3 regions of the Streptomyces sp. NPDC087263 genome follow, and region 3 is predicted to be linked to each of the others. Evidence: riboswitches for the same ligand, from Rfam matches in the RefSeq annotation. Region 3 holds a riboswitch; each other region holds the start of a gene.
The links. Region 3 has a riboswitch for cyclic di-AMP ahead of ACIPC1_RS33460 (C40 family peptidase). Riboswitches for the same ligand answer to the same signal wherever they lie in the genome.
Positions count from the first base shown of each region.

Region 1: another riboswitch for cyclic di-AMP. It lies ahead of ACIPC1_RS29275 (transglycosylase family protein); the one in region 3 lies ahead of ACIPC1_RS33460 (C40 family peptidase).
Region 2: another riboswitch for cyclic di-AMP. It lies ahead of ACIPC1_RS22710 (peptidoglycan DD-metalloendopeptidase family protein); the one in region 3 lies ahead of ACIPC1_RS33460 (C40 family peptidase).

Region 1 is NZ_JBIUYT010000009.1:393,961-403,351, forward strand. Features, by position in the region: gene ACIPC1_RS29270 (transglycosylase family protein) at 457-1,401, shown strand; cyclic di-AMP (ydaO/yuaA leader) riboswitch at 1,597-1,761, shown strand; gene ACIPC1_RS29275 (transglycosylase family protein) at 1,766-2,467, shown strand; gene eno (phosphopyruvate hydratase) at 2,831-4,117, shown strand; gene ACIPC1_RS29285 (septum formation initiator family protein) at 4,225-4,701, shown strand; gene ACIPC1_RS29290 (DUF501 domain-containing protein) at 4,840-5,415, shown strand; gene ACIPC1_RS29295 (exopolyphosphatase) at 5,412-6,365, shown strand; gene ACIPC1_RS29300 (NAD(P)/FAD-dependent oxidoreductase) at 6,841-8,241, shown strand; gene ACIPC1_RS29305 (class I SAM-dependent methyltransferase) at 8,514-9,391, shown strand, end outside.
Region 2 is NZ_JBIUYT010000007.1:283-9,673, reverse strand. Features, by position in the region: gene hpnH (adenosyl-hopene transferase HpnH) at 1-521, shown strand, start outside; gene ispG (flavodoxin-dependent (E)-4-hydroxy-3-methylbut-2-enyl-diphosphate synthase) at 526-1,683, shown strand; gene dxs (1-deoxy-D-xylulose-5-phosphate synthase) at 1,712-3,607, shown strand; gene ACIPC1_RS22730 (aspartate aminotransferase family protein) at 3,604-5,082, shown strand; gene ACIPC1_RS22725 (helix-turn-helix domain-containing protein) at 5,182-5,829, shown strand; gene ACIPC1_RS22720 (DUF6126 family protein) at 5,862-5,978, shown strand; gene ACIPC1_RS22715 (tyrosine-protein phosphatase) at 6,015-6,812, opposite strand; cyclic di-AMP (ydaO/yuaA leader) riboswitch at 7,368-7,532, shown strand; gene ACIPC1_RS22710 (peptidoglycan DD-metalloendopeptidase family protein) at 7,537-8,469, shown strand; gene ACIPC1_RS22705 (SGNH/GDSL hydrolase family protein) at 8,742-9,391, shown strand, end outside.
Region 3 is NZ_JBIUYT010000012.1:162,238-171,628, reverse strand. Features, by position in the region: gene ACIPC1_RS33470 (ATP-dependent Clp protease proteolytic subunit) at 50-685, shown strand; gene ACIPC1_RS33465 (hypothetical protein) at 693-1,001, shown strand; cyclic di-AMP (ydaO/yuaA leader) riboswitch at 1,516-1,680, shown strand; gene ACIPC1_RS33460 (C40 family peptidase) at 1,684-2,157, shown strand; gene ACIPC1_RS33455 (DUF6328 family protein) at 2,246-2,767, shown strand; gene ACIPC1_RS33450 (ATP-binding protein) at 2,798-3,259, opposite strand; gene ACIPC1_RS33445 (helix-turn-helix domain-containing protein) at 3,472-4,329, shown strand; gene ACIPC1_RS33440 (DUF397 domain-containing protein) at 4,339-4,563, shown strand; gene ACIPC1_RS33435 (8-amino-7-oxononanoate synthase) at 4,627-5,751, opposite strand; gene bioB (biotin synthase BioB) at 5,979-7,139, shown strand; gene ACIPC1_RS33425 (adenosylmethionine--8-amino-7-oxononanoate transaminase) at 7,132-8,424, shown strand; gene bioD (dethiobiotin synthase) at 8,426-9,142, shown strand; partial or broken gene ACIPC1_RS33415 (LuxR C-terminal-related transcriptional regulator) at 9,276-9,391, opposite strand, start outside.

The DNA of each region.
Region 1 (9,391 bases), on a different contig from region 3:
CACGTGGGCGCGGCAGTAGCCAAACCCAGTGCCGGGTCTGCGGCCGACTCGTTTCGTGACACTCCGTGGCCCTGCATACCTCACCGAATTCGGCGTACCCCGCCTCCCTGCGCCGGGGAGGCCGGACCACCCGCCTCCCGGCCTCCAACTCGCAAGGGATTCCGCCGATTTGCACCGACGCGGTGGGCTCATTATGCATGGATTGCGTACGGTTCCAGTGGAGTTCACGGCTCCGCTCCAGTTGTCCGCCGAGCGGGCCTGAGGCGGTTCGGGGGTTGCGGAAAGCTGACGATCTATCAACATTGTGATCTTCACGTGATCTACGCTGCATCGACTTGTGACAAGCGTTCGCGTGCGGATACGTTCGACGAACAGCGCGGATCATGCGTCGCAGACGTCGGCTGGCGTCGCCGTATGTCGCTGTAGTCACCTGCTGTCACATGAAAGGGCTTCCGCATGCTCTCCGGGAACGGCCGCCATCGTCGCCCCCGTCAGGCCCCGGCTCTCCTTGTTGCGGCAGGAGTGACCGGATCGGCGATCGCGATCCCGTTGCTCGGTGCCGCGAGTGCGAGCGCGGCCGACACCACTACTTGGGACCGCGTCGCGGAGTGCGAGACGGGTGCCGCCTGGAGCGACAACGCCGGTGACGGGTACTACGGCGGGCTGCATGTGACCCAGTGGGACTGGGAGAACTACGGCGGCCTCGAGTACGCCCCGAGCGCCGACCAGGCCAGCCGCTCGCAGCAGATAGCCGTCGCCGAGAAGATCCTCGACGGCCGGGGGCTTGTCGCCTGGCCCACCTGCGGACCCCTCTCCGGGCTCAGCAAGGACTCCGCCTCGGTGGAGGTCGACACGGGCGTGGCGGCCGACTCGCCGTCGGCCACGCCCGGTTCCGCGGACCCGTCCGCATCGGCCAGTCCCTCCCCGTCCGCCTCCCCGTCCGCCTCCCCGTCCGCCTCGCCCTCCGCGGACGCAACCGAGGACACCGGAAGCTCCACCAACTCCGGCGCTCCGGAGGCGAGCGCGAGCGCGAGCGCCGACCCAAGCGCCACGAACAGTGATGAATCGGACAAGTCCGCCCAGGCCGACGATTCTTCGAGTGCGCCCGAGGACGAGGCGACCGCCGGGCGTCACCGTGGTGACACCGCCACCGAGGGTGCGACCGACGGCGGTACGGACGACGCCGCCTCTGGGCGGCACGCCTCACGTGACTCCGACACGGCCCGCACCGTCGTCGACGGCTCCTATGTCGTCCAGGCCGGCGACAGCCTCTCGGTCATCGCCGACGCCCTTGGCCTCGACGGCGGATGGACCCAGCTGTACGACGAGAACAAGGAGACGGTCGGCGCCGACGCGGACCTCATCCTCCCCGGTCAGAGCCTGGCAGTTGGTGCTGAATAGGGTGAAAAGCAGCGGGAGTTCGCGTCATGGTTCGCCATGGAATGTCCAGTTTGGTGAGAATGAGAGATGGATCTCAGACCCCCTGATCGTCTTTGATATTCCGCCGATCGCCTGCCTACGGTCGTGACCGCTCGCCACAGTGAGCCCCGACGGTCGCAACGCCGAATCCTGCCAGCGGCCGTACGGGAACAGTCGTCGCGTCAAGCGCCGTAGGCAGGAGCGGGGGACCCAAGGTAAGCGCCGCGCCCGGTAGTTGACCGGGAGTGGCTTGGGGTGAAGCCGTGCACCGAAGGGTGCGCGACCGGGCACTCACCCGCCCGAACCCGACAGCTCACCTCGTAGGCGTCGGTGAGGGGATCACTTCATGCTGCGTTCGTGCAAGGGCAAGCACCGTCGCCCGTCCAAGGTCACCCGTATCGCCACGCTCGCCGGAGTGACCGGCGTCGCCGTCGCCGCTCCGCTGATGGCGGCCGGCACCGCCTCCGCCGCCACCACCTCCGAGTGGGACACCGTCGCCCAGTGCGAGTCCGGTGGCAACTGGTCCATCAACACCGGCAACGGCTACTACGGCGGCCTGCAGTTCTCCTCCTCCACCTGGTCCGCGTACGGCGGCAGCTCGTACGCCTCCTCCGCCGACCAGGCCTCCAAGTCCCAGCAGATATCCGTCGCCGAGAAGGTTCTCGCCGCTCAGGGCAAGGGCGCCTGGCCGACCTGCGGCACGGGCCTGTCGAACGCCGCGAACGACGCCGGCAGCACCACCCCTTCGCAGCCGAGCACGCCGAGCACGCCGAGCACGCCGAGTGCACCGAGCTCGGGGACCGACGAGCAGCGTGCCTCGCGCTCCTCGGAGCGGGAGACCGCCAAGAAGGAGACCGTCGAGACCCCGACCGGTAAGACGGTCAAGAAGGGTGACGGCGAGTACAAGGTGAAGAAGGACGACACCCTCAGCGAGATCGCCGAGGCGAAGAACGTCAAGGGCGGCTGGCAGAAGCTGTTCGAGCTGAACAAGGACATCATCGACGACGCGGACTTCATCTACCCGGGTCAGCAGCTGCACCTCAGCTGACGGCCGGGGTCGTCGGCCGACGGCGGTCGGCCGGCGACTGACAGGTAGCTCGCAGTTGAACCACAGCCCGCTCCCATACGTGGTCTCCATACTGAAGGCCTCGTGTGGGTCACCCCCGTCCCCCACGGGCTCCCCGCTCCGGTGCGTGTTCCCCCGTACGCACCGGGGCGGGGCTTTTCATTTCCGGCACCGGTCCCGCCATCGTCACCCTCTTCCCCGCCTTTTTGTTCCGTTCGGGAACAATATGTGCTCTCAGTTCTGCACAAGAGGGGGTAGACCGGCTGGCCGATCCCTCGGAGCCGGTTAGGCTCATCTACGCGGGGCTGCCACAGTCCCGCGTACCCGCGTCACATTCTGAAGGAGATGCTCGTGCCGTCCATCGACGTCGTCGTAGCCCGGGAAATCCTCGACTCGCGAGGGAACCCCACCGTCGAGGTCGAGGTCGGCCTCGATGACGGCAGCACCGGTCGTGCCGCCGTCCCGTCCGGCGCCTCCACCGGAGCCTTCGAGGCCATCGAGCTGCGTGACGGTGACCCCAACCGTTACGGCGGCAAGGGTGTCGAGAAGGCCGTCCTCGCCGTCATCGAGCAGATCGGCCCGGAGCTCGTCGGTTACGACGCCACCGAGCAGCGCCTGATCGACCAGGCGATGTTCGACCTGGACGCCACCGACAACAAGGGCTCGCTCGGCGCCAACGCCATTCTCGGCGTCTCCCTCGCCGTCGCGCACGCCGCCTCCGAGGCCAGCGACCTGCCCCTCTTCCGCTACCTGGGCGGCCCGAACGCGCACCTGCTGCCCGTTCCGATGATGAACATCCTGAACGGTGGGTCGCACGCCGACTCGAACGTGGACATCCAGGAGTTCATGATCGCCCCGATCGGCGCGGAGTCCTTCTCCGAGGCGCTGCGCTGGGGCGCCGAGGTCTACCACACCCTCAAGAAGGTGCTGAAGACCAAGGGCCTGTCCACCGGCCTCGGCGACGAGGGCGGCTTCGCCCCGAACCTGGAGTCCAACCGCGCCGCGCTCGACCTCATCATCGAGGCCATCAAGCAGGCCGGTTACATCCCCGGCGAGCAGATCGGGCTCGCGCTCGACGTCGCCGCGTCCGAGTTCTACAAGGACGGCAAGTACGAGTTCGAGGGCAAGTCCCGCTCGGCCGCCGAGATGACCGAGTACTACGAGGAGCTCGTCGCCGCGTACCCGCTGGTCTCCATCGAGGACCCGCTGTACGAGGACGACTGGGCCGGCTGGAAGGTCATCACCGACAAGCTGGGCGACAAGGTCCAGATCGTCGGCGACGACCTCTTCGTCACCAACCCGGAGCGGCTGGCCCGCGGCATCGAGGAGGGCTCCGCGAACGCCCTGCTCGTCAAGGTCAACCAGATCGGCTCGCTGACCGAGACCCTGGACGCCGTCGAGATGGCGCAGCGCAACGGCTTCAAGTGCATGATGTCCCACCGCTCCGGCGAGACCGAGGACACCACCATCGCCGACCTCGCCGTCGCGGTGAACTGCGGTCAGATCAAGACCGGCGCCCCGGCCCGCTCGGACCGCGTCGCCAAGTACAACCAGCTGCTGCGCATCGAGGAGATCCTCGACGACGCCGCGGTGTACGCCGGCCGCAGCGCGTTCCCCCGCTTCAAGGGCTGAGCCGGGCCTCGTAGGAAGCGTCGTACGTACGTCCCCGTACTCGGTCCCGTACCGTGTGCGGGGACGTACGCACGTGCTGGCAGGGACGTATCGGGGAGGCGGGACTCATGGCCGTGAAGGACCGGGACCGGTTCTCCACCGCGACCAGGCTGAAGCTGCTCGGCGAGCAGACGGCGGCCCGGGTCTACCGCTCCCAGACCAAGCGGCAGGCCCGCCGCTCGCGGCTCACCGGGCGGGCGGCGCTCCTCGCCCTTGTCCTGTGCTCGCTGGTGGTGGCCCTCGCGTACCCCATAAGGCAGTACGTGTCCCAGCGCGCCGAGGTCTCCGACCTGGTGCGGGAGCGGGAGCAGGCCCGCGCGCGGGTCGAGCAGTTGCGTGACCTCAAGGCGCGCTGGCAGGACGACGCGTACGCGGAGCAGCAGATCCGGGACCGGCTGCACTATGTGATGCCGGGGGAGACCGGCTACATCGTGATCGACCCGGACGCGGCGAAGCAGTCCCGTGTCGACCAGGGGGCGGCCGACCGTCCCTGGTACGCGAACGTGTGGGACGGCGTGGACAGAGCCGACGCCGACGGCCGCTGAACGAACCGATCGGCCGATCGGCCAGTTCACCGGCGGACCGCCCGACCGATCGGCTGACTGAAGCGGCAGACCGGCCGTTTGACCGTTTGACTGACTGACCGTTTGACTGACTGACCAGAAAGACATGTGACTCACGGCATGGAAACGCCACCGCCGCCCACCCCGCGCACCGAGCCGACCGACGCGGATGTCGAGGCCTTCAAGCAGCAGCTGGGGCGACCGCCGCGCGGGTTGCGCGCGATCGCGCACCGCTGTCCCTGCGGTCAGCCGGACGTGGTGGAGACGGCACCCCGACTTCCCGACGGGACGCCGTTCCCGACGACGTACTACCTCACGTGCCCGCGTGCCGCCTCCGCGATCGGCACCTTGGAGGCCAACGGGGTCATGAAGGAGATGACGGACCGGCTGGCGAGCGATCCCGAGCTGGCCGCCGCGTATCGCGCCGCTCACGAGGACTACATCGCCCGGCGTGACTCCATCGAGGTCCTGGAGGGCTTCCCCAGTGCGGGCGGCATGCCGGACCGGGTGAAGTGCCTGCATGTGCTGGTGGGCCACTCGCTGGCGGCGGGGCCCGGCGTGAACCCGCTGGGCGACGAGGCCATCGCGATGCTGCCGGAGTGGTGGCGCAAGGGGGCCTGCGTGGTCCCGTCACCCGAGACCACTCATCAGCCCGGAGCCCACCCCTCCCTCGCCGAAGAGGAGGCCGCCAAGTGACCCGTGTCGCCGCCGTCGACTGCGGTACGAACTCCATCCGCCTGCTCGTCGCCGACGCGGACCCGGCGACGGGGGAACTCGTCGACCTGGACCGGCGTATGACGATCGTCCGGCTCGGTCAGGGCGTCGACCGGACCGGGCGGCTCGCCCCCGAGGCGCTGGAGCGGACCTTCGCCGCCTGCCGTGAGTACGCGGCGGTCATCAAGGAGCACGGCGCTGAGCGGGTGCGGTTCGTGGCGACCTCGGCTTCCCGTGACGCCGAGAACCGGGACGAGTTCGTGCGCGGGGTGCTGGACATCCTGGGCGTGGAGCCCGAGGTCGTCACCGGTGACCGGGAGGCGGAGTTCTCCTTCACCGGCGCGACCAAGGAGCTGACCGGCCGGGACGACCTCGCCAGGCCGTACCTGGTCGTGGACATCGGCGGCGGGTCCACGGAGTTCGTCGTGGGCGACGACCAGGTGCGTGCCGCCGCGTCCGTCGACATCGGCTGTGTACGGATGACCGAGCGCCACCTCGTGCACGACGGCAAGGTCAGTGACCCGCCGACGGCCGCCGAGGTCGAGGCGATCCGTGCCGACATCGAGGCGGCCCTGGATCTCGCCGAGCGGACCGTGCCGCTGCGTGAGGCGCGCACGCTGGTCGGGCTGGCAGGCTCGGTCACCACGGTCTCGGCGATCGCGCAGAACCTTCCCGAGTACGACTCGGCCGCCATCCACCACTCCCGGGTCTCCTACGACCGGGTCCGCGAGATCACCGAGTCGCTGCTGACCTCGACGCACGCCGAACGCGCCGCGATCCCCTCGATGCATCCGGGCCGTGTCGACGTCATCGCCGCCGGCGCCCTCGTACTGCTCGCGATCATGGAGCGGATCGGCGCGGCGGAGGTCGTGGTCAGCGAGCACGACATTCTCGACGGGATCGCGTGGAAAGCGGCGGAAGAGCTCGAGTAGCGCATCGCCCGCGCTGCCCGACGGGGTCGCGTGGGCGGTCGCGTAGCCGTGTGCTCGGCCTCTCCTGAGCAGGTCGAACAACGTATGAGCGCACTTGAGGGGTCCGGAAAACGCCTCGGCGACACGCCGCCGGAAAAGTTCGTGAAGTTCTTCACAAGGAAAAAGGTCCTGTTGGGCGAGGATTTCGTTCCTCTGGCCCTTCGGGGCGGCTCACCGGGCGGGGGAGGGTGCTCACGGGAGCGTTCGGGGCGTGTTTCGGGCGTGTGAAACGGGGGCTGCTCCGGCCCGTTCGCGGGACCCTCGCGGTGACGGAGTGGCAGCTCACGCGGTGTTGACAACGGTCCGAACCGGACGCGGGTTCCCCCGTGGCGACATGACCTCGGTCACGTGGGCGGCGCAGTGTAGCAGAGGGTCGGACCTTGCTTGTGAAGGGGCTCACGAGCGACCCCCCTGGGGCAGGTGGATACTCGATGGCATGAGCACCACGGAGCGTCCCAGGATCCTCGTAGTAGGCGGTGGGTACGTAGGCCTGTACGCAGCTCGGCGCATTCTCAAGAAGATGCGCTACGGAGAGGCGACCGTCACGGTTGTCGACCCCCGGTCGTACATGACCTACCAGCCCTTCCTCCCCGAAGCCGCCGCCGGCAGCATCTCCCCTCGGCATGTCGTCGTCCCGTTGCGACGCGTGCTGCCCAAGGCGGAGGTCCTCACCGGTCGGGTGACCACCATCGATCAGGACCGCAAGGTCGCGACGATCGCCCCCCTCGTGGGTGAGGCGTACGAGCTGCCTTTCGACTACCTCGTCATCGCGATGGGCGCGGTCTCGCGCACCTTCCCGATCCCCGGCCTCGCCGAGCAGGGCATCGGTATGAAGGGCATCGAGGAGGCCATCGGCCTGCGCAACCACGTCCTGGAGCAGCTCGACAAGGCCGACTCGACCACGGACGAGGAGGTCCGCCGCAAGGCGCTCACCTTCGTCTTCGTCGGCGGTGGCTTCGCGGGTGCGGAGACCATCGGCGAGGTCGAGGACATGGCCCGCGACGCGTCGAAGTACTACACCAGCGTGTCCCGTGAGGACATGCGCTTCGTCCTCGTCGACGCGGCGGACAAGATCCTTCCCGAGGTGGGCCCGAAGCTCGGCCTGTACGGCAAGGAGCACCTGGAGAGCCGGGGCGTGGAGATCTACCTCTCCACCTCCATGGACTCCTGCGTCGACGGCCACGTCGTGCTCAAGAACGGCCTCGAGGTCGACTCCCACACGATCGTCTGGACGGCCGGCGTCAAGCCGAACCCCGTCCTGGCCCGCTTCGGTCTGCCGCTCGGCCCGCGCGGTCACGTGGACACCCAGACCACCCTTCAGGTGCAGGGCACGGACTACATCTGGGCCGCGGGCGACAACGCCCAGGTGCCGGACGTGGCCTCCCGCAAGGCCGGTGTCGAGAACGCCTGGTGCCCGCCGAACGCGCAGCACGCGCTGCGGCAGGCGAAGGTGCTCGGCGACAACGTGATCTCCGGTATGCGGGGCTTCCCGCAGAAGGAGTACGCGCACGCCAACAAGGGCGCGGTGGCCGGGCTCGGCCTCCACAAGGGCGTTGCGATGATCGTCATGGGCAAGGTGAAGATCAAGGTCAAGGGCCGTCTCGCCTGGTACATGCACCGCGGCTACCACGGTCTCGCCATGCCGACGTGGAACCGTAAGATCCGCGTCTTCGCGGACTGGACGCTCGCGATGTTCCTCAAGCGCGAGGTCGTCTCGCTCGGTGCCATGGAGACTCCTCGCGAGGAGTTCTACGAGGCCGCCAAGCCGGCGCCCGCCCGTGCTGCCGCGGCCGCGGCAGCACCTGCCAAGACCGAGGAGAAGGCCAAGGCCTCCTGACCTCCGGTCGCCGAACGACAAACGCCGAACGACAAACGCCGAACGCCGAACGCCCCGAAGGGGCCTCCCGCCATCCGTGGTGCGGGAGGCCCCTTCGGCGTTTCCGCGCCCGCCGTACCGGCGATAAAAGCACCGCCCCCTTCGACGTCGAAAGCATGGTCTCTGCACCTATTTTGCGAAGCCGTAACGCGGAAGAGGGACTGCACGAAGAGCATGTTGGTGTTTACGTGGGTGTTGGAGCGTTCGGGAGTGTCGTCACGGAGGTGTGCGCCATGCAGGACGCCGCGCTGCGGCTCAAGAGCCTTGTCGAACAGTTGCTGGGAGCCCCGCTCCCGCTGCGTATCCGCGCCTGGGACGGCTCGGAGGCAGGGCCGCCCGCCGCCCCCGTACTCGTCGTACGGAATCGACGGGCTGTACGTCGGCTGCTGTGGAAGCCGGGGGAACTCGGTCTCGCCCGGGCGTGGGTCGCCGGGGACCTCGGCGTGGAGGGCGACCTCTACACCGCCCTCGGCCTGATCTCCGGGCTCGTGTGGGAGCGGGGAGAGGACGCCAGGAGCTCGGCGGAGGCGCTGCGGGACCCCGAGGTACGTGCCGCTCTGCGCGGGCTGGTGAGGCTGGTCGGGCCGCTGCCGCCCGCCCCGCCCGGAGAGGAGGTGCGCAGGCGCCGTCACCTGCACACCAAGCGCAGCGACCGGCGGGCCATCAGCCACCACTACGACGTGGGCAACGACTTCTACGAGGTAGTCCTCGGCTCGTCGATGGTCTACTCGTGCGCCTACTGGGAGTCCGGGGAAGCCACTCTTGAGGACGCGCAGCGCGACAAGCTCGACCTCATCGCCCGCAAGCTGGACCTGAAGGCGGGGCAGCGGCTCCTCGACGTCGGCTGCGGCTGGGGTTCCATGGCCATCCACGCCGCCCGTGAGTACGGCGTCAGCGTGGTCGGCGTGACCCTGTCGCAGGAGCAGGCCGCGTACGCCCGTAAGCGGGTCGCGGAGGAGGGGCTGACCGACCGGGTGGAGATCCGGGTGCAGGACTACCGGGATGTCGCGGACGGGCCGTTCGACGCCATCTCCTCGATCGGCATGGCCGAACACGTGGGCGCCGAACGGTACTTGGAGTACGCCGAGGTGCTGCACCGGCTGTTGCGGCC
Region 2 (9,391 bases), on a different contig from region 3:
ACTCGACGTTCTTCAACACCGACACCCCGCAGACCATCATCGAGGTCCTCAACTTCCTCAACGACGACCTGAAGGTCGACGAGATGATGCTCTCGCCCGCCTACGCCTACGAGAAGGCTCCCGACCAGGAGCACTTCCTCGGCGTCCAGCAGACCCGGGAGCTCTTCAAGAAGGCCTTCGCGGGCGGCAACCGGCGCCGCTGGCGCCTCAACCACAGCCCGCTCTTCCTCGACTTCCTGGAGGGCAAGGTCGACTTCCCGTGCACGGCCTGGGCGATCCCGAGCTACTCGCTCTTCGGCTGGCAGAAACCCTGCTATCTGATGAGCGACGGGTACGTCCAGACGTACAAGCAACTCCTGGAGGAGACCGACTGGGACTCCTACGGCCGCGGCAAGGACGACCGGTGTGCCAACTGCATGGCGCACTGCGGCTACGAGCCGACGGCCGTCCTCGCCACCATGAGCTCCCTCAAGGAGTCCATCCGCGCCTCACGCGAGACCTTCATGGAAAGCCGCGTGTGACGTCATGACCGCCATTTCCTTGGGCCTCCCCGAGGTGCCGGTCCGACCGATCGCGGAGCGCCGCCTCTCGCGGCAGATCCAGGTCGGACCGGTGGCGGTCGGGGGCGGAGCGCCGGTGTCGGTGCAGTCGATGACGACGACGCGTACGTCGGACATCGGCGCCACCCTGCAGCAGATCGCGGAACTCACCGCGTCCGGCTGCCAGATCGTCCGCGTCGCCTGTCCCACACAGGACGACGCGGACGCCCTCGCGACCATCGCCAGGAAGTCGCAGATCCCGGTGATCGCGGACATCCACTTCCAGCCGAAGTACGTGTTCGCGGCCATCGACGCCGGGTGCGCGGCGGTCCGGGTGAACCCGGGCAACATCAAGCAGTTCGACGACAAGGTGCGGGAGATCGCGCGGGCGGCCTCCGCCGCGGGCACCCCGATCCGGATCGGCGTCAACGCCGGGTCGCTCGACCAGCGGCTGCTGAAGAAGTACGGGAAGGCGACGCCCGAGGCGCTCGTCGAGTCGGCGCTGTGGGAGGCGTCGCTCTTCGAGGAGCACGGGTTCCGGGACATCAAGATCTCGGTGAAGCACAACGACCCCGTGGTCATGGTGAACGCGTACCGGCAGCTGGCCGCCCAGTGCGACTATCCGCTGCATCTCGGTGTGACGGAGGCAGGACCGGCGTTCCAGGGGACCATCAAGTCGGCTGTCGCCTTCGGGGCGTTGCTCAGCGAGGGCATCGGGGACACCATCCGGGTGTCCCTGAGCGCGCCGCCCGCGGAGGAGTGCAAGGTCGGCATGCAGATCCTGGAGTCGCTCGGGCTGCGGGAGCGGCGCCTGGAGATCGTCTCGTGCCCGTCCTGCGGGCGCGCCCAGGTCGACGTGTACAAGCTGGCCGACGAGGTCACGGCCGGCCTGGAGGGGATGGAGGTCCCGTTGCGCGTCGCGGTCATGGGCTGCGTCGTCAACGGCCCCGGTGAGGCGCGGGAGGCGGACCTGGGGGTCGCCTCCGGCAACGGCAAGGGGCAGATCTTCGTCAAGGGCGAGGTCGTCAAGACCGTGCCTGAGTCGAAGATCGTGGAGACCCTCATCGAAGAGGCGATGAAGATCGCCGAGCAGATGGAGAACGACGGCGTCGCGTCCGGCGAACCGGCCGTCACCGTGAGTTGATCAGCACGGACCGAGAGGGGGCCCGAGCGTGACGATTCTGGAGAGCATCCGGGGACCACGCGACCTGAAGGCGCTGTCCGAGGCGGAGGTCGGTGAACTGGCCGACGAGATCCGGGAGTTCCTGGTGCACGCGGTCGCAAGGACCGGCGGTCACCTCGGGCCCAATCTGGGGGTGGTGGAACTCTCCATCGCGCTCCACCGGGCCTTCGAGTCGCCCGTCGACCGCATCCTGTGGGACACCGGCCATCAGAGCTACGTACACAAGCTGCTGACGGGACGTCAGGACTTCTCCAAGCTGCGCGGCAAGGGCGGCCTGTCCGGCTACCCGTCGCGCGAGGAGTCCGAGCACGACATCATCGAGAACAGCCACGCCTCCACGGCGCTCGGCTGGGCGGACGGTCTTGCCAAGGCCCGCCAGGTGCAGGGCGAGAAGGGGCATGTCGTCGCGGTCATCGGCGACGGCGCGCTCACCGGGGGCATGGCGTGGGAGGCGCTGAACAACATCGCCGCCGCCAAGGACCGGCCGCTGATCATCGTCGTCAACGACAACGAGCGCTCGTACTCGCCGACCATCGGCGGTCTCGCCAATCACCTGGCGACCCTGCGGACGACGGACAGTTACGAGCAGATCCTCGCTTGGGGCAAGGACGTACTCCTGCGCACGCCGGTCATCGGGAACACCGTCTACGAGTCGCTGCACGGCGCGAAGAAGGGGTTCAAGGACGCCTTCGCGCCGCAGGGCATGTTCGAGGATCTCGGGCTCAAGTACGTCGGGCCGATCGACGGGCACGACGTGCGGGCCATGGAATCCGCGCTGCGGCGTGCGAAACGCTTCCACGGGCCTGTGCTGATCCACTGCCTGACGGAGAAAGGACGTGGATACGAGCCCGCGCTCGCGCACGAGGAGGACCACTTCCACACGGTCGGCGTGATGGACCCGCTCACCTGCGAGCCCCTCGCGCCCGCCAACGGGCCTTCCTGGACCTCCGTGTTCGGCGACGAGATCGTCAGGATCGGGGCGGAGCGCGAGGACGTCGTGGCGATCACGGCGGCCATGCTGCATCCGGTGGGGCTCGGCAAGTTCGCCGAGAAGTTCCCCGACCGGGTGTGGGACGTCGGCATCGCCGAGCAGCATGCCGCGGTGTCCGCGGCAGGGCTGGCTACCGGCGGCCTGCATCCCGTCGTCGCCGTCTACGCCACCTTCCTCAACCGTGCCTTCGACCAGCTACTGATGGACGTGGCACTGCACCGGTGCGGTGTCACCTTCGTGCTTGACCGGGCGGGCGTCACGGGCGTGGACGGCGCCTCGCACAACGGCATGTGGGACATGTCGATCCTCCAGGTCGTGCCGGGGCTCCGGATCGCCGCGCCGCGCGACGCCGACCAACTGCGGGCGCAGCTGCGGGAGGCGGTCGCCGTCGACGACGCGCCGACGCTGATCCGGTTCCCGAAGGAGTCGGTGGGGCCGGCGATTCCCGCCGTCGACCACGTGGGCGGCATGGACGTCCTGCACCGGGGGGACCGGCCGTCGGTGCTCCTGGTGGCCGTCGGTGTCATGGCACCGGTCTGCCTCCAGGCCGCCGAACTGCTCGAAGCCCGCGGTATCGGCTGCACCGTCGTCGACCCGCGCTGGGTCAAGCCGGTCGACCCCTCGTTGCCTGGACTCGCCGCCGAGCACCGCATGGTGGCCGTCGTCGAGGACAACAGCCGGGCGGCCGGTGTCGGCGCGGCGGTCGCGCTGGCATTCGGGGACGCGGACGTCGACGTACCCGTACGGCGGTTCGGCATTCCGGAGCAGTTCCTCGCGCATGCCAAGCGTGGTGAGGTGCTGGCCGACATAGGTCTCACGCCGGTCGAGATCGCCGGGCGGATCAGCGCCGGTCTGGCAGTCAAGGACGAGCTGTCCAAGGAGAAACAGGAATGACCATCCCTTCAGGGAAGGCGCCTTCTGGGGAGACCTCCTCCTCGGGGAAGCCCTCTTCCGAGAAGTCGAACTCGGTGAAGTCCCCTTCCGCGAAGCCTGAGTTCGACCTCGGCGCGCTGCTCGCCGAACGCGGAGCCGAGCGCTACGAGCTGCACACCAAGTACCTGAACCACCAGCTCCCGCGCATGCTGCACACCATCGGCTTCGACAAGGTGTACGAGCGGGCCGAGGGCGCCCACTTCTGGGACGCGGACGGAGCGGACTACCTGGACATGCTCGCCGGGTTCGGGGTGATGGGCCTGGGCCGCCATCACCCCGTGGTCCGCCAGGCACTGCACGACGTCCTCGACGCCTCGCTCGCCGACCTCACCCGCTTCGACTGCCAGCCGCTGCCCGGGCTGCTCGCGGAGCGGCTGCTCGTCCACAGTCCGCACCTGGACCGGGTGTTCTTCGGCAACAGCGGCACGGAGGCTGTCGAGACCGCGCTGAAGTTCGCCCGGTACGCGACCGGGAAACCGCGGATCCTGTACTGCCCGCACGCCTTCCACGGGCTGACCACCGGGTCGCTGTCCGTGAACGGCGAGGACGGTTTCCGCGACGGCTTCGCGCCCTTGCTCCCCGACACGGCCGTCCCGCTCGGTGATCTCGACGCCCTGGAACGGGAGTTGAAGAAGGGCGACGTCGCCGCGCTCATCGTCGAACCCATCCAGGGCAAGGGGGTGCACGAGACACCGCCCGGATATCTGCGCGCCGCCCAGGAGTTGCTGCACAAACACAAGGCGCTGCTCATCGTCGACGAGGTGCAGACGGGCCTGGGGCGGACCGGGGACTTCTACGCCTATCAGCACGAGGAGGGTGTGGAACCGGACCTGGTGTGTGTGGCCAAGGCGTTGTCGGGCGGCTATGTGCCGGTCGGCGCCACGCTGGGCAAGGACTGGATCTTCAAGAAGGTCTACTCGTCGATCGACCGGGTCCTGGTGCACTCGGCGAGCTTCGGGTCGAACGCGCAGGCCATGGCGGCAGGCCTTGCCGTGCTCTCGGTCATGGAGAACGAGCAGATCGTGGCCAACGCCCGTGCCACGGGAGAGCAGTTGAAGTCCCGGCTTGCGGCGCTCGTGGACAAGTACGAGCTGCTGAGTGACGTACGCGGCCGGGGGCTGATGATCGGCATCGAGTTCGGGCGGCCCAAGTCGCTGAAGCTGCGCAGTCGTTGGACGATGCTGCAAGCCGCGCGCAAGGGGTTGTTCGCCCAGATGGTGGTCGTGCCGCTGCTGCAACGGCACCGCATCCTCACCCAGGTCTCCGGTGACCATCTGGAGGTGATCAAGCTGATCCCGCCGCTGGTCATCGATGAGGGGGACGTGGACCGCTTCGTGGATGCCTTCACGGCCGTGATGGACGACGCGCACGGCGGGGGCGGGCTGATGTGGGACTTCGGGAAGACCCTGGTGAAGCAGGCGGTGGCGAACCGGTGACGGAGCGGTTGCTGAGACCGCAGGGGTGCCGAACCGTTTGACTTTTGCCTCTGGGGCAAGAAGTTTGCCCCAGAGGTAAGGCTCGGGCTCAATGGAGGCATGAGCACCGCCGAGGGTATGAACCCTTCCCCGCAGGGAGCCGCCGACGAGCTGCACGTCGTCGCACCCCAGCTGCGTGGGCTGCGCCGCCGGGCCTCCCTGACCCTGGAGTCCGCGGCCCGTGCCGCCGGGCTCTCGCCCGCCCACCTCTCGCGCCTGGAGACCGGGCAGCGCCAGCCCTCGCTGCCGATGCTGCTCGCACTCGCTCGTATCTACGGTACGACCGTCTCCGAGCTGCTCGGCGAGACGGTCCCCGAGCGGGACGCCGTGGTGCGCGCCGCCGACATGGAGCCGACCGCGGCGGGCGGCTGGACCTACTGGCAGGCGGGCGGCTCGGGCCGCGGGATGCAGGCCCTGCGCGTGCACGTCCCGTACGGCTCGCAGGGCGACATCGTGCGCGTCCACCCCGGTGAGGAGTGGCTCCACGTCCTGAGGGGGCGACTGCGGCTGCGCCTCGGTGACCGCGCGCATGTGCTCGCCCCGGGGGACAGCGCGCACTTCGACTCGCTCACCCCGCACCGTATCGCCGCCGCCGACCGGGACGGCGCCGAGCTGCTCTTCGTACACACCCTGCTACAGAGCCCCACCGCCGCGCTGTGCCTCGGCCCGGCGACCGACCACCCGACCCTGGGAGAGAAGACGCCATGACCGATCCCACGGAATCCGGCCCGCGCCGCTCCATGGACGACAAGCTCCCCCGCGCACTGTGGGTACGGCTGATCATCTACGTCGCCGTCGGCCACCTCTTCGCGGCCTTCGTCTACCTGCTGTTCACGCTGGGCGCACAGAACCAGTAGGCACCCGTCGGCCGGGACCGGGAGACCTGTGCCGTGTCAGTCGAGGAGCCGCTCGCGCAGCCCGGCCCGCAGCTCCGGGGTGAGCCCAAGGCCCCGCTCCAGGTACACGTCGACGCTGCCCCAGGTCTCCTCGATCGTCTCGAAGGCCGCGGTCAGGTACTCGGCGCGGGCGTCGAACAGCGGGCTGAGCAGCTCCATGACCTCCGGGGAGTACGCCGACGCGGAGGAGCTGCTGCGGTGGACCTTGTAGCGACGGTGCAGGGCGTTCGACTCCAGGTAGTCGGCCACGATGGCCTCGCGCTCGACGCCGACGGCCAGGAGTGTCACGGCTATGGAGAGGCCGGCGCGGTCCTTGCCCGCGGCGCAGTGCATCAGCGCGGGCACACTGTCCTCGGCCATCGAGTGCAGCACTTGGGAATGCTCGGCGGTGCGCTCCTTGACGATGGCGCGGTAGGAGTTGATCATCCGGTTCGCCGCCTTGCCGTCCGCGAGGAGCGTGCGCAGCTGTTCGAGATCGCCGTCGCGGACCATCTTCCAGAACTCGGAGCCGTCGGCCGGGTCGGTCAGCGGCAGATTCACGTTGCGCACGCCCGGCAGCTCGACGTCCGGACCCTCCAGCTTCTGGTCCGAAGCGTTGCGGAAGTCGAAGATCGTGTGCAGGCCGAGGGAGGCGAGGAACGCGGCGTCGTCCTCCGTGGCATGCGCGAGATGTCCGCTGCGGAACAGCACCCCGTACTTCACCCGACGGCCGTCCACGGTGGGCAGGCCGCCCACGTCCCGGAAGTTGCGCACAGCGGTCAGCTCGGGTTCGGTCGACGGGACCTGCTGTGTCACGGGGGCTCCTCCCGGTCAGCCGTCGGCGCTGCTCGGCGTCGCCCGCCGACGGACGTTGCGCTCTCGACGATACGACATGGGTTCCTGGGGCAATGAGTTGTCCACAGGCGTTGTCTTCGCAGGTGCGGGCCGTCGCCTCCGGAACTGCCGGGTGCGCGATGGTGTGAGGATTTATTCCTGTCTGTCCGCATCTATGGAGGCTCGATGGGGGAGATCGGTGCGGACGATGATGCGGTAGTTATCCGACTGCGTCGCATCTGGCTGTTCTGTCCGGATTAGCTGTTTCATTACAACTGGCCCTGTAATAAGGCATCCTGGGTCAACGTGCGTGAGCAGCGTCATATTCGTGACGATGTGTTGCGGCGCCTCTTTGTCAACCTGCCCGGATTCTCTGGTGAATTGCCGGGCCGGAAAGGCCCTCCGTCGACGGAGGGTGACGGTAATTCCGGCGTGGATCAAGGGTGGCGCAGGCGCAGAAAATCCACATGCTTGTCGACGCGGTCTTATTTAGCTTACGTTCACCCTCAATCCGGACGGACGCCCAATCCTGCCGCCGACCGGAATCCGCACACTCACCCGTATGTGGCAGGAGCGGGGGACCCACAGGTAAGACGCCTGTTCCGGTCTCCGGAACGGCTAGGGGTATAGCCGCGCAGCAGCGCGGCCGGGCATCTCCAGCCCGCACCCGACAGCTCACCTCGCAGGCGCCGGAGAGGAATTCGTCATGCCCGCGAAGGGTAAGCACCGCCGTCCCAAGTCCCAGCGTTTCACGCGCTCGATCGCCGTGGCCGGAACGGGTGGCGCCGCGCTCGCGCTGCCGCTCATGGGAGCCACCGGGGCCCATGCCGCGACCTCGGCTTCCACGGCTTCCACTGTTTCCACGGCGTCGGAAAAGGCTGCCACGGCTGCCGAAAAGGCCGCCACTTCCGCTCCCGCCGCGGCCGAGAAGACCGCGACGAAGACCTATGCGGTAAAGGCCGGTGACTCCCTCTCGAAGATCGCCGGCGATCAGAGCGTCAGTGGCGGCTGGAAGAAGCTGTACTCGGACAACCGCAAGGCTGTCGGCGAGGACCCCGCGCTCATCCACCCGGGTCTGAAGCTGACGATCGGCAAGAAGGCCGCCGCGTCGAGTAGCGCGACCAAGTCGTCCAAGTCGACGAAGTCCTCGAAGGCGTCCGAGTCGTCCGCCAAGACGGCGGCCGAGCCCACGGCCAAGGCCGACGACACCGCGGCCTCCAGCAGCAGTTCCGGTTACGCGCTGCCGGTTGAGGGCGCGACCATCGGCACCGGCTACAAGGTCGCCGGCAGCATGTGGTCCAGCGGCTACCACACGGGCGTGGACTTCGTGGTCCCGACCGGCACCACCGTCAAGTCCGTCGCCGCGGGCACCGTCGTCTCGGCGGGCTGGGGTGGCGCGTACGGTAACCAGGTCGTCATCCAGCACGCCGACGGCCAGTACTCGCAGTACGCCCACCTCTCCTCCCTCTCCGTCTCGGCGGGCCAGACCGTGACCGAGGGGCAGCAGATCGGCCTCTCCGGGGCGACCGGCAACGTCACCGGACCGCACCTGCACTTCGAGATCCGCACGACGCCGGACTACGGCTCGGACGTGGACCCGGTTGCGTACCTGCGCTCCCACGGTGTCACCGTCGGCTGACGTCTCTCGCTCGCCGCCGAAGGCCGGACCCCACGATCCCCAGGGTCCGGCCTTCGGCGTTTCGTGCTCAGGATGTCGCGCCCTCGGGCATTCCCTTCCAGACGCGGTGGCTGTTCAACTACCCCTGGTGGGCCCTTATTCCGAGCTTGACCCAGACTTTATGCGTGGCTTATGTCACCACCCGTCAACCCCATAATACGGTCGCGTAGGTCACACTCGAAGGTGAATCATGGGTTGTTGTGGCAGACGATTCGAAGAGTGGCAACAGATCAGTGATCGGGTCGTACGTAGCGGTGGGGGACAGCTTCACCGAGGGCGTCGGCGACCCCGGGCCTGACGGGGCCTTTGTCGGTTGGGCGGACCGGTTCGCGGTACTGCTCGCGGACCGGCGCCCCGAGGGCGACTTCACCTACACCAATCTCGCCGTCCGCGGCAAACTGCTCGACCAGATCATCGAGCACCAGCTTTCGCGGGCGAAGGAGCTGGCGCCGGACCTGGTCTCCTTCTGCGCGGGCGGCAACGACATCATCCGGCCCGGCGTCGACCCCGACGAGGTCGCGGAGCGCTTCGAGCGCGCGGTCGCCGACCTCACCTCCGTCGTCGGCACCGTCCTGGTGACGACCGGGTTCGACACCCGTGGCGTGCCCGTGCTGAAACACATGCGCGGCAAGATCGCCACGTACAACGGGCACCTACGGGCCATCGCCGACAGGTACGGCTGCCCTGTCCTGGACCTGTGGTCCCTGAAGACGATTCAGGACCGCCGCGCCTGGGACGGCGACCGCCTCCACCTGTCACCCGAGGGCCACACCCGCGTCGCGCTCCGGGCCGGCCAGGTCCTCGGCCTCGAAGTGCCGGCCGACCCTGACCAGCCGTGGCCGCCGCTCCCACCGCGCGGCACGCTCGAGGTCCGGCGCGACAA
Region 3 (9,391 bases):
TCAGACGCCGATCAGGGGTCGATCAGGTCGCCCGGAGGAGGCACGCGCCATGGACAACCCGTCCGCCCGTTATGCCCTGCCCGAATTCACCGAACGCACGAGTTCGGGCCAGCGGACGCTGGACCCGTACTCGAAGCTGTTCGAGGAGCGGATCGTGTTCCTCGGGACGCCGATCGACGACACCTCGGCGAACGACGTGATGGCGCAGTTCATGCACCTGGAGCACCGGGAGCCGGACCGGGACATCTCGCTGTACATCAACTCCCCCGGCGGCTCGTTCAGCGCGATGACCGCCATCTACGACACGATGCGGTTCGTCGCCTGTGACGTGAAGACCATCTGCCTCGGGCAGGCGGCGTCGGCAGCGGCCGTGCTGCTGGCGGGCGGCACGCCGGGAAAGCGGCTCGCCCTGCCGGGTGCCCGTGTCCTGATCCACCAGCCGTCGTTTCCCGAGCCGATCCAGGGGCAGGCTTCTGATCTGGCCATCCGGGCCGAGGAGTTGACGCGTACTCGGAGGATGCTGGAGGAGATGCTCGTGCGGCACACAGGTCAGAGTCCGGAGCGGGTCGCCGCGGACATCGAACGGGACAAGATCCTGGACGCGCCGGCGGCGTTGGCGTACGGGCTGATCGACGGGGTCATCCCGAGCCGCAAGGCTCCTCGGCCCACACCCGGCGCGAGGTGAGCGGCCGATGCTCCCACCCGAACTGCCCCCGCTGCCCGCACTGACGCGCGCGGAAGCCGAGTTGATAGACCGTTACCTGGACGTGGTCGACCTGCTCGGCCGTATCAACCCGGCCCGCCCCGGTGACACCTACCGAGGCCTGAGGGCCGCTCAGGCGCTGGTGGCCAAGGCGACGGCGCTGCGGGACGCCCTCACGCTGATGCATCAGCGGGGCGAGAGCGAGGTGCACGCCCCGACCCTGGCACAGGCGCTGCGCGTCCTGGACGGCGAGCGGCGGGCGGCCCGCGTCACCCTGCCGCCCATTGTCGAGAGTTGACGCAGCCGCGCAGGTCGGTTGACGCAGCCGCCCCCAGGCCGCGACACACGCCGGTCCATTGACGCGCTCACCCCAGGGGTCGCCACACACACCGATCCCCTGACGCGCCCACCCCCGGGGTCGCCACACACACCGGTCCGTTGACGCGCCCACGCCCCCGGGCCGCCGTACACGCCCCTCCGCGAGGTGTCCGGACCGGGCTTCAAACGGTCCGAATGGTGTACCCCCGGTTGGCGTAGACACGGGTCCTTCCAACGGCGCGGAGAAGTTGCGCAACGCGCGTAGCGTCGATGCGTACTTGAGCCCTCCGTTGCTGGTACGGGCGTCGTCGGACCTCTGGACACTCGCTCGAACGGCCGGGTGTCCACCCGAACGGGTGAGTGGTGAGTAAGCCCACAAATCACCGATTCCGCTCGGATTTTCCGACATCGATGCGTGAAGATCCCTTCCGACGACAAGCCCCCGCCGCACCGGCGGGGCGGTCCGGGCGGACGCCGAGTCCTGCCGCCGCCCGGATGACCGGTCGACAGATGTGCATCGGCAGGAGTGGAGGACCCAGCACGACGGGCCGCCGGAGAGATCCGGGCGGTCCTTGGGGTGAAGCCGCACCACGCGGCCGGGCTACTTCGCCAGCCCGAATCCGACAGGTCATCCTTCACAGGCGGTTGACGAAGGGTTGCGCATGACTGCGCTCAATCGTGTCCCGTCGCTGTGGACGAGAGCCGGGACGGCCTCGGCTCTCACCATCGCCGCCGTGGGCGGCAGCCTCGTGGTCCCGGGCGTCGCATCCGACGCCGAGGCGGCCACCCTGGCGACGAAGGCACTTCACGTCGCGGCTTCCAAGAAGGGCTCCCCGTACAAGTACGGGGCCGCTGGGCCGCGCCGCTTCGACTGCTCCGGGCTCACGCTCTACTCGTACAAGAAGGCGGGCAAGAAGCTGCCTCGTACGGCCGCGGCGCAGTACAACAAGACGCACCACGTCTCCGCCTCGAAACGCAAGGCCGGAGACCTGGTGTTCTTCCACTCGGGCCGGAGCGTGTACCACGTCGGCATCTACGCCGGGAAGGGAAAGATCTGGCACTCCCCGAAGTCGGGGGAGTTCGTGAAGCTCCAGAAGATCTGGACGAAGAGCGTCTGGTACGGGCGGGTCAGCTGACCCGTCCGTGGGGGTGACGGCGCACGCCGTCACCCCCACGGGACGTGAAACAGGGCTTGAAACGGGACGAACCGGTTACTCGCCCGCCATGGTGGAACAACGCCCCCGCACGGAGCGCGACGAGAAGCCGCTGGAGCGCGCCGACCGCAATTTCGCCGAGCTGCTCCAGGAACTGCGGGTCACACAGACCGGCGTGCAGATCCTCTTCGCCTTCCTGCTGACGTTGGCCTTCACCCAGCGCTTCCCGTCGCTCGACACGACGCAGCGGGCCATCTACGTCACGACGCTGCTGCTCGCGTTCCTGGCCGCCGCCCTCTTCACGGCGCCCGCCGCCCTGCACCGGGCGCTGTTCCAGCAGAACGCCAAACCCGCCATCGTGCGGGTCGCCTCGTCGCTGACCCACGTCGGTCTGTATGTGTTGATGCTGGCGTTCACCGGATCGGTGCTTCTCGTCGTCGACGTGACGTTGGGGCGCGGCGCGGGGATCGCCGCGGGCGCGGGGACTCTGGCTGTCTGTCTGATGCTGTGGGGCGTCCTGCCCCGGCTGGTGCGGCGCTACGTCACGTCCGCCACAGAGGGCCGAGGAGGAGGATCGGACCCCGCAGAGTGAGCACGGTGCCACTGCCCGTCTCCACGGCCCTCAGGACTCCTGTGGCCCCCCGGCTGTCACCACCGGCTCGGCCGGCGCCGTCCAGGGCAGTTCGATGGAGATGGTCTTGCCGCCTTCACGGGTGGGCCGGACGGTAAGTCTGCCGCCGCACTCCGCGGTCAGCCAGCGGATGATCACCATGCCGCGCCCGTTGTCCTGCTGGACGGCGGCGGGCAGTCGCTTGGGGAATCGTGGGTGGCTGTCGGTGACGCCGAGGCGCAGGTGTTCGTCCCGGTCGAGGCGGACGTCCACTCTGAAGGTGGGTGATTGCCCGAAAGTGTGCTGAACGGCGTTGGTGGCCAGTTCGGACACGATCAGGCGTACGGTGTCGGCGACTTCGGAGTCACTCGGCAGGCCCCATTCCGCCAGCACTTCGGCGACGAATTTCCGGGCCGCGGAGACCGAGGCTGGATCGCTCGGCAGAGTGACGGATGCTTCCTGGTGGTCTGCCATGGCGCGGTCGTCCCTTTCCCACGGGACCGGGGTCCGACACGGAGCGGATGGTTCGAGTACGGTCCCGGACTGGTGCTTCGCGCCAGACTGCCATTACCAGGCCTGTCACGGGTGCGATCCACCGAGATATGCATATATCTGTCGCTCGAAGCGGTGAACTCTGCGACGGAGGACCGTATTTGGGCGGCCCGGAAGGAGTAAGGAGTACGGCCATGCAGAACGGTCCCGCAGTACGCCGCCGCAAGCTCGGTGCCGAGCTGCGCTCCCTGCGCGTCGGCGCGGGTCTCACCAGCGGCGAGGCGGCCCGCCTCCTGGGCTGGCACCAGTCGAAGGTGAGCCGGATCGAGACCGGCACCAGCGGCGTCAAACCCCCCGACGTGGAACGGCTCCTGGACGCGTACGCCGTCGAAGAACCCGAGTTACGGGATCTCCTGGTCGTACTGGCGGGCGCTGAGGGCGCCGGACGGCACCACTGGTGGCACGCCTACCGGGGTGTCCTGCCCCCGACGTACCGCGACTTCATCAGTCTGGAGTCCCAGGCCAGCGAAATGCGCACGCTGGAGACGTCCGTGGTGCCGGGGTTGCTGCAGACACCCGAGTACGCCCGTGCGGTGACGCAGGCCGCCGTAGGGGGACTTGAGGACGGCAAGCTCGACACGCTGGTCGAGGTGCGTCTGGCCCGGCAGGACGTGCTGCGTTCGAATCCGCCGCTGGAACTGAGCGCTGTTCTGGACGAGGCGGTGCTGCGCCGGGATGTCGGCGGCCCGGAGGTAATGGCACGCCAGCTGCACCGGCTGCGGGAGGCCGCCACCCTGCCCCAAGTGCGGCTTCAAGTTCTGCCGTTCGGCGCCGGGGCTCACATCGGAGTCACAGGACCTTTCGTTATCTTCTCCTTTCCGAACACATCTGATCTGGATGTAGTTGTTCTAGACCACTTGACGAGTAGCCTCTATCTCGAACGGAAAGAAGACCTAGAGGCCTACAGCGAGGCCTTCAACGCCCTTCAGATCCAAGCCCTTTCGCCCGAGGACTCATTGGATTACATCGCCGTGATAGGTGACGGCGCGTAAGGAGGCACCATGTCTGCACTGCCTCGGTACGTACCTTCCAGTACTTCTCTGCACGACGTGCGCTGGCTGCGCAGCAGCCGTAGTACAGGAATGAACAACTGCGTCGAGACGGCCCGGCCGGGACCAGGACCCTGGTCAGGACTCGTGGCCGTCCGTGATTCCAAGAACACGGCAGGTCCCGCCCTGCTGTTCACCCCTGCCACCTGGGAGGGATTCATCGCCGGACTGAGCTGATCGTCATCGGACCGAGCTGGCCGTCATCGGAGCGGACCGAGCGTCATCGCGCCGGACCGAGCATCATCGGGTTGCGCCGATCACCCGTACCGCGTGCTCGATCTGTACGTCGGTGAGGTCCGCGCGTGCGGTCAGCCTCAGCCGGGAGATGCCGTCGGGCACGGACGGTGGGCGGAAGCAGCCGACAGCGAGTCCCGCCTCGCGGCAGTCGGCGGCCCACCGCACGGCCCGTTCGGGGGACGGCGCACGCACGGAGACGACGGCGGCGTCCGGTCGTACCGCTTCCAGGCCTTCGGCCGTCAGGCCGCTGTGGAGCGCCGTCGCGACCGCGCGGGCCCGTGCCGCACGCTCCGGCTCGCGGCGCAGCAGTCGCAGCGCCGCGAGGGCCGCGCCCGCCGCCGCGGGCGCGAGACCGGTGTCGAAGATGAAGGTGCGCGCCGCGTTGACCAGGTGGTCGATCACCGGTGCGGGGCCAAGGACGGCGCCGCCCTGGCTGCCCAGCGACTTGGACAGCGTGACCGTCACGACGACGTCCGGGGCGCCCGCGAGGCCCGCCGCCTGCGGAGCGCCCCGGCCGCCGTCGCCGAGCACGCCGAGTCCGTGCGCGTCGTCGACGATCAGCCCGGCCTCGAACTCCCGGCAGGCGGTGGCGAGATCGGCCAGCGGCGCCGCGTCCCCGTCCACCGAGAACACCGCGTCGGAGACGGCGACGGCGGGTCCCTTGTGGGTGCCGAGCGCCTTGCGTACGGCGTCGAGGTCGGTGTGCGCCACGACCTGTGTGGTGCCGCGAGCCAGTCGGCAGCCGTCGATCAGCGATGCGTGGTTGCCCGCGTCCGAGACGACGAGGGAGCCGTGCGGCGCGAGCGCGGTGACGGCGGCGAGGTTGGCCGCGTATCCGGAGGAGAAGACGAGCGCGGACTCGAAGCCGCAGAAGTCGGCCAACTCGCGTTCGAGTTCGCCGTGGAGCTCGGTGGTGCCGGTGACGAGCCGGGAACCGGTGGCTCCGCCTCCCCATGTCCGCGCGGCGGCCCCGGCGGCCTCGGTGATCTCCGGGTGGCGGGCGAGTCCGAGGTAGTCGTTGCTCGCGAGATCGAGCAGCGGGGAGTCTGCGGGGCGCGGGCGCAGGGTGCGGACGAGTCCGGCCCGACGGCGTGCCTGCGCCTGCTCGTCGATCCAGCCGAACGCCATGGGTCCTCCTCCGGACCGGAGGGACGGGAGTTGTGCCACCGGTGTTCGTGCGAGCCGTGGTTTCTGTAGGCCGCGGGTCTTTGTGGGCCGTCGTTTTTGTAGGCAGTGCACAGACCCTAGCGGCCGTCCCAGCCACCCAGGATGTGGCAATACCCACACGTCGAACCGCGTCTGTTGTGCAAACTCTCCTTGGCCGCGAGCGGTCGCATACGCCAGGATCGGACCTCATGGACCTGCTGAACACGCTGGTGGACAAGGGGCTTCGGCGCGAGCTGCCGACCCGCGACGAAGCTCTGGCCGTGCTGGCCACCTCCGACGACGACGTGCTCGACGTGGTGGCCGCGGCCGGAAAGGTGCGCCGGCACTGGTTCGGCCGACGGGTGAAACTCAACTACCTGGTCAACCTCAAGTCGGGTCTGTGCCCCGAGGACTGCTCGTACTGCTCGCAGCGGCTGGGGTCGAAGGCCGAGATCCTCAAGTACACCTGGCTCAAGCCGGACGAGGCCTCCAAGGCCGCGGCGGCAGGCCTGGCCGGCGGCGCCAAGCGGGTCTGCCTGGTGGCCAGCGGACGCGGTCCGACCGACCGTGACGTGGACCGGGTCTCCGACACGATCAGGGCCATCAAGGACGGGAACGAGAACGTCGAGGTGTGCGCCTGTCTCGGCCTCCTCAACGACGGCCAGGCCGAGCGGCTGCGCGAGGCGGGCGCGGACGCGTACAACCACAACCTGAACACGTCCGAGGGGACGTACGGGGACATCACGACCACCCATACGTACGCCGACCGGGTGGACACCGTCCAGAAGGCGCACGCGGCGGGCCTGTCCGCGTGCTCGGGCCTGATCGCGGGCATGGGCGAGAGCGACGAGGATCTGGTCGACGTCGTCTACGCACTGCGCGAGCTGGACCCCGACTCCGTTCCGGTGAACTTCCTCATCCCGTTCGAGGGCACTCCGCTCGCCAAGGAGTGGAACCTGACGCCCCAGAGGTGCCTGCGGATCCTGGCGATGGTCCGGTTCGTCTGCCCGGACGCCGAGGTCCGTATCGCCGGAGGCCGCGAGGTCCACCTCCGCACGATGCAGCCGCTCGCCCTGCACCTCGCCAACTCGATCTTCCTCGGCGACTACCTCACCAGCGAGGGCCAGGCCGGCCAGGCCGACCTCGACATGATCGCGGACGCCGGGTTCGAAGTGGAGGGCGCGGGCGAGGTGACCCTGCCGGAGCACCGGGTTGCCGGGGGCGGGGGCTGCGGTTCGCACGAGGAAGGCGGTGGAGCATGCGGTTCCACTTCTGCTTCGGCTTCCGTGGAAACGTCGCCCGAGGCGCGTACGGACCTCGTCGCCGTACGCCGTCGAGGTGCCGGAACGGATCTCGCGCCCAATGCCTGACCTGCCCGCGGCCGGGTCCGTACGCGAGCTGCTCGATCTCGACCGGCGGCATGTGTGGCATCCGTACGGGCCGATGCCCGGCCGGCAGGAACCGCTCGTCGTGGAGTCGGCGAGCGGCGTACGGCTGCGGATGGCGGACGGCTCGGGCGAGCTGATCGACGGCATGTCGTCCTGGTGGTCCGCCATCCACGGCTACAACCACCCGGTGCTCAACGCCGCGGCGCGCGGCCAGCTGGAGCGCATGAGCCATGTCATGTTCGGCGGGCTGACCCATGAGCCGGCCGTACGGCTGGCGAAGCGCCTTGTCGACATCTCGCCCGAGGGGCTTGAGCACGTCTTCCTCGCCGACTCCGGTTCGGTCTCGGTCGAGGTCGCCGTGAAGATGTGCCTCCAGTACTGGCGCTCGCTCGGCCGCCCCGCCAAGCAACGCCTGCTGACCTGGCGCGGCGGGTACCACGGCGACACCTGGCAGCCGATGTCCGTATGCGATCCCGAGGGCGGGATGCACGAGCTGTGGCAGGGCGTGCTGCCTCGGCAGATCTTCGCGGACGCACCGCCGGACGCGTACGAGGAGTCGTACGCGGACCAGCTGCGCTCGCTCATCGAGCGGCACGCCGACGAACTGGCCGCCGTGATCGTCGAGCCCGTGGTGCAGGGCGCGGGCGGGATGCGGTTCCACTCCCCCGCGTATCTGCGGGTGCTGCGAGAGGCGTGCGACGCGCACGACGTGCTGCTCGTCTTCGACGAGATCGCGACCGGGTTCGGGCGCACGGGCGCGTTGTTCGCGGCTGAGCACGCGGGCGTGACGCCCGACGTGATGTGCGTCGGGAAGGCGCTGACCGGCGGCTATATGACGATGGCGGCGACGCTGTGTACGACACGGGTCGCCGACGGGATCTCGCGGGGCGAGGTCCCGGTGCTGGCCCACGGGCCCACGTTCATGGGCAATCCGCTGGCCGCCGCCGTGGCCTGCGCCTCGATCGACCTGCTGCTCGGGCAGGACTGGCGGACCGAGGTGAAGCGGATCGAGGCGGGCCTGCGGGAGGGGCTTGAGCCCGCCCTTGAGCTGCCAGGAGTTCGGGATGTACGTGTTCTGGGGGCGATCGGCGTCGTCCAGCTCGACCACGAGGTGGACATGAGGGCGGCCACGCGAGCCGCTGTTCGCGAGGGGGTCTGGCTACGGCCGTTCCGCGACCTCGTCTACACGATGCCGCCCTACGTCACCGGCGACACGGACCTGGCACGGATCACGCGCGCGGTGTGCGCCGCGGCCCGGGAAGGCTGACATGACGATCCTGGTCATCACGGGGACAGGCACCGAGGTCGGCAAGACGATCGTCACCGCCGCCGTCGCCGCCACGGCCGTCGCGGCCGGCCGGTCCGTGGCCGTGCTCAAGCCCGCGCAGACCGGCGTACGTCCGGACGAGCGCGGTGACGCCGACGAGGTGGCCCGGTTCGCGGGCGCTGTGACCACACTCGAACTCGCCCGGTATCCCGAGCCGTTGGCGCCCGCCACGGCCGCGCGGCGGGCCCGTCTCGCGCCGGTGCGGCCCCACGAGGTGGCGGAGGCGGCGGCCAAGCTGGCCACCGAGCACGACCTGGTGCTGGTGGAGGGGGCGGGCGGCCTACTCGTACGGTTCGACGACGAGGGCGGAACGCTGGCGGACGCGGCACGGCTGCTGGACGCGCCGGTGCTGGTCGTCGCTTCGGCGGGACTGGGCACGCTGAACACGACGGAGCTGACGGCGCGTGAACTCCGGCGCCGGGGGCTCAACTTCCCGGGAGTGGTGATCGGAAGCTGGTCCAACGAGCCGGACCTGGCGTCCCGTTGCAACCTCGCGGACCTTCCGGTGGTGGCAGGGGCTCCGCTGCTGGGTGCGGTGCCGGAGGGCGCGGGGGTACTTGATCCCGCCGGCTTCCGCGCGGGGGCACCGAGTTGGCTGGCGCCGAGGCTCGGCGGGGGCTGGGACGCGGTCGCTTTCAGCGCCGGGTACGCCTCTTGAGGGGCGGGGGTTCAACGCCGGGTACGCCTCTTGAGCGGCGCGGGTTCAACGCCGGGTACGCCTCTTGAGCGGCGCGGGGAACCGCGCGACCAGCCACGACGAACCCGCAGCCGAAAACCCACACCGGCCCCCCTCACCTCTCCCCGAGCAACCGCACCAGTTCAATCCGCGACCTGATGCCCAACCGGGCAAAAACACCCCGCAGATGGTGATCGATCGTGCGCGGGCTGAGCGCGAGCCGCGCGGCGA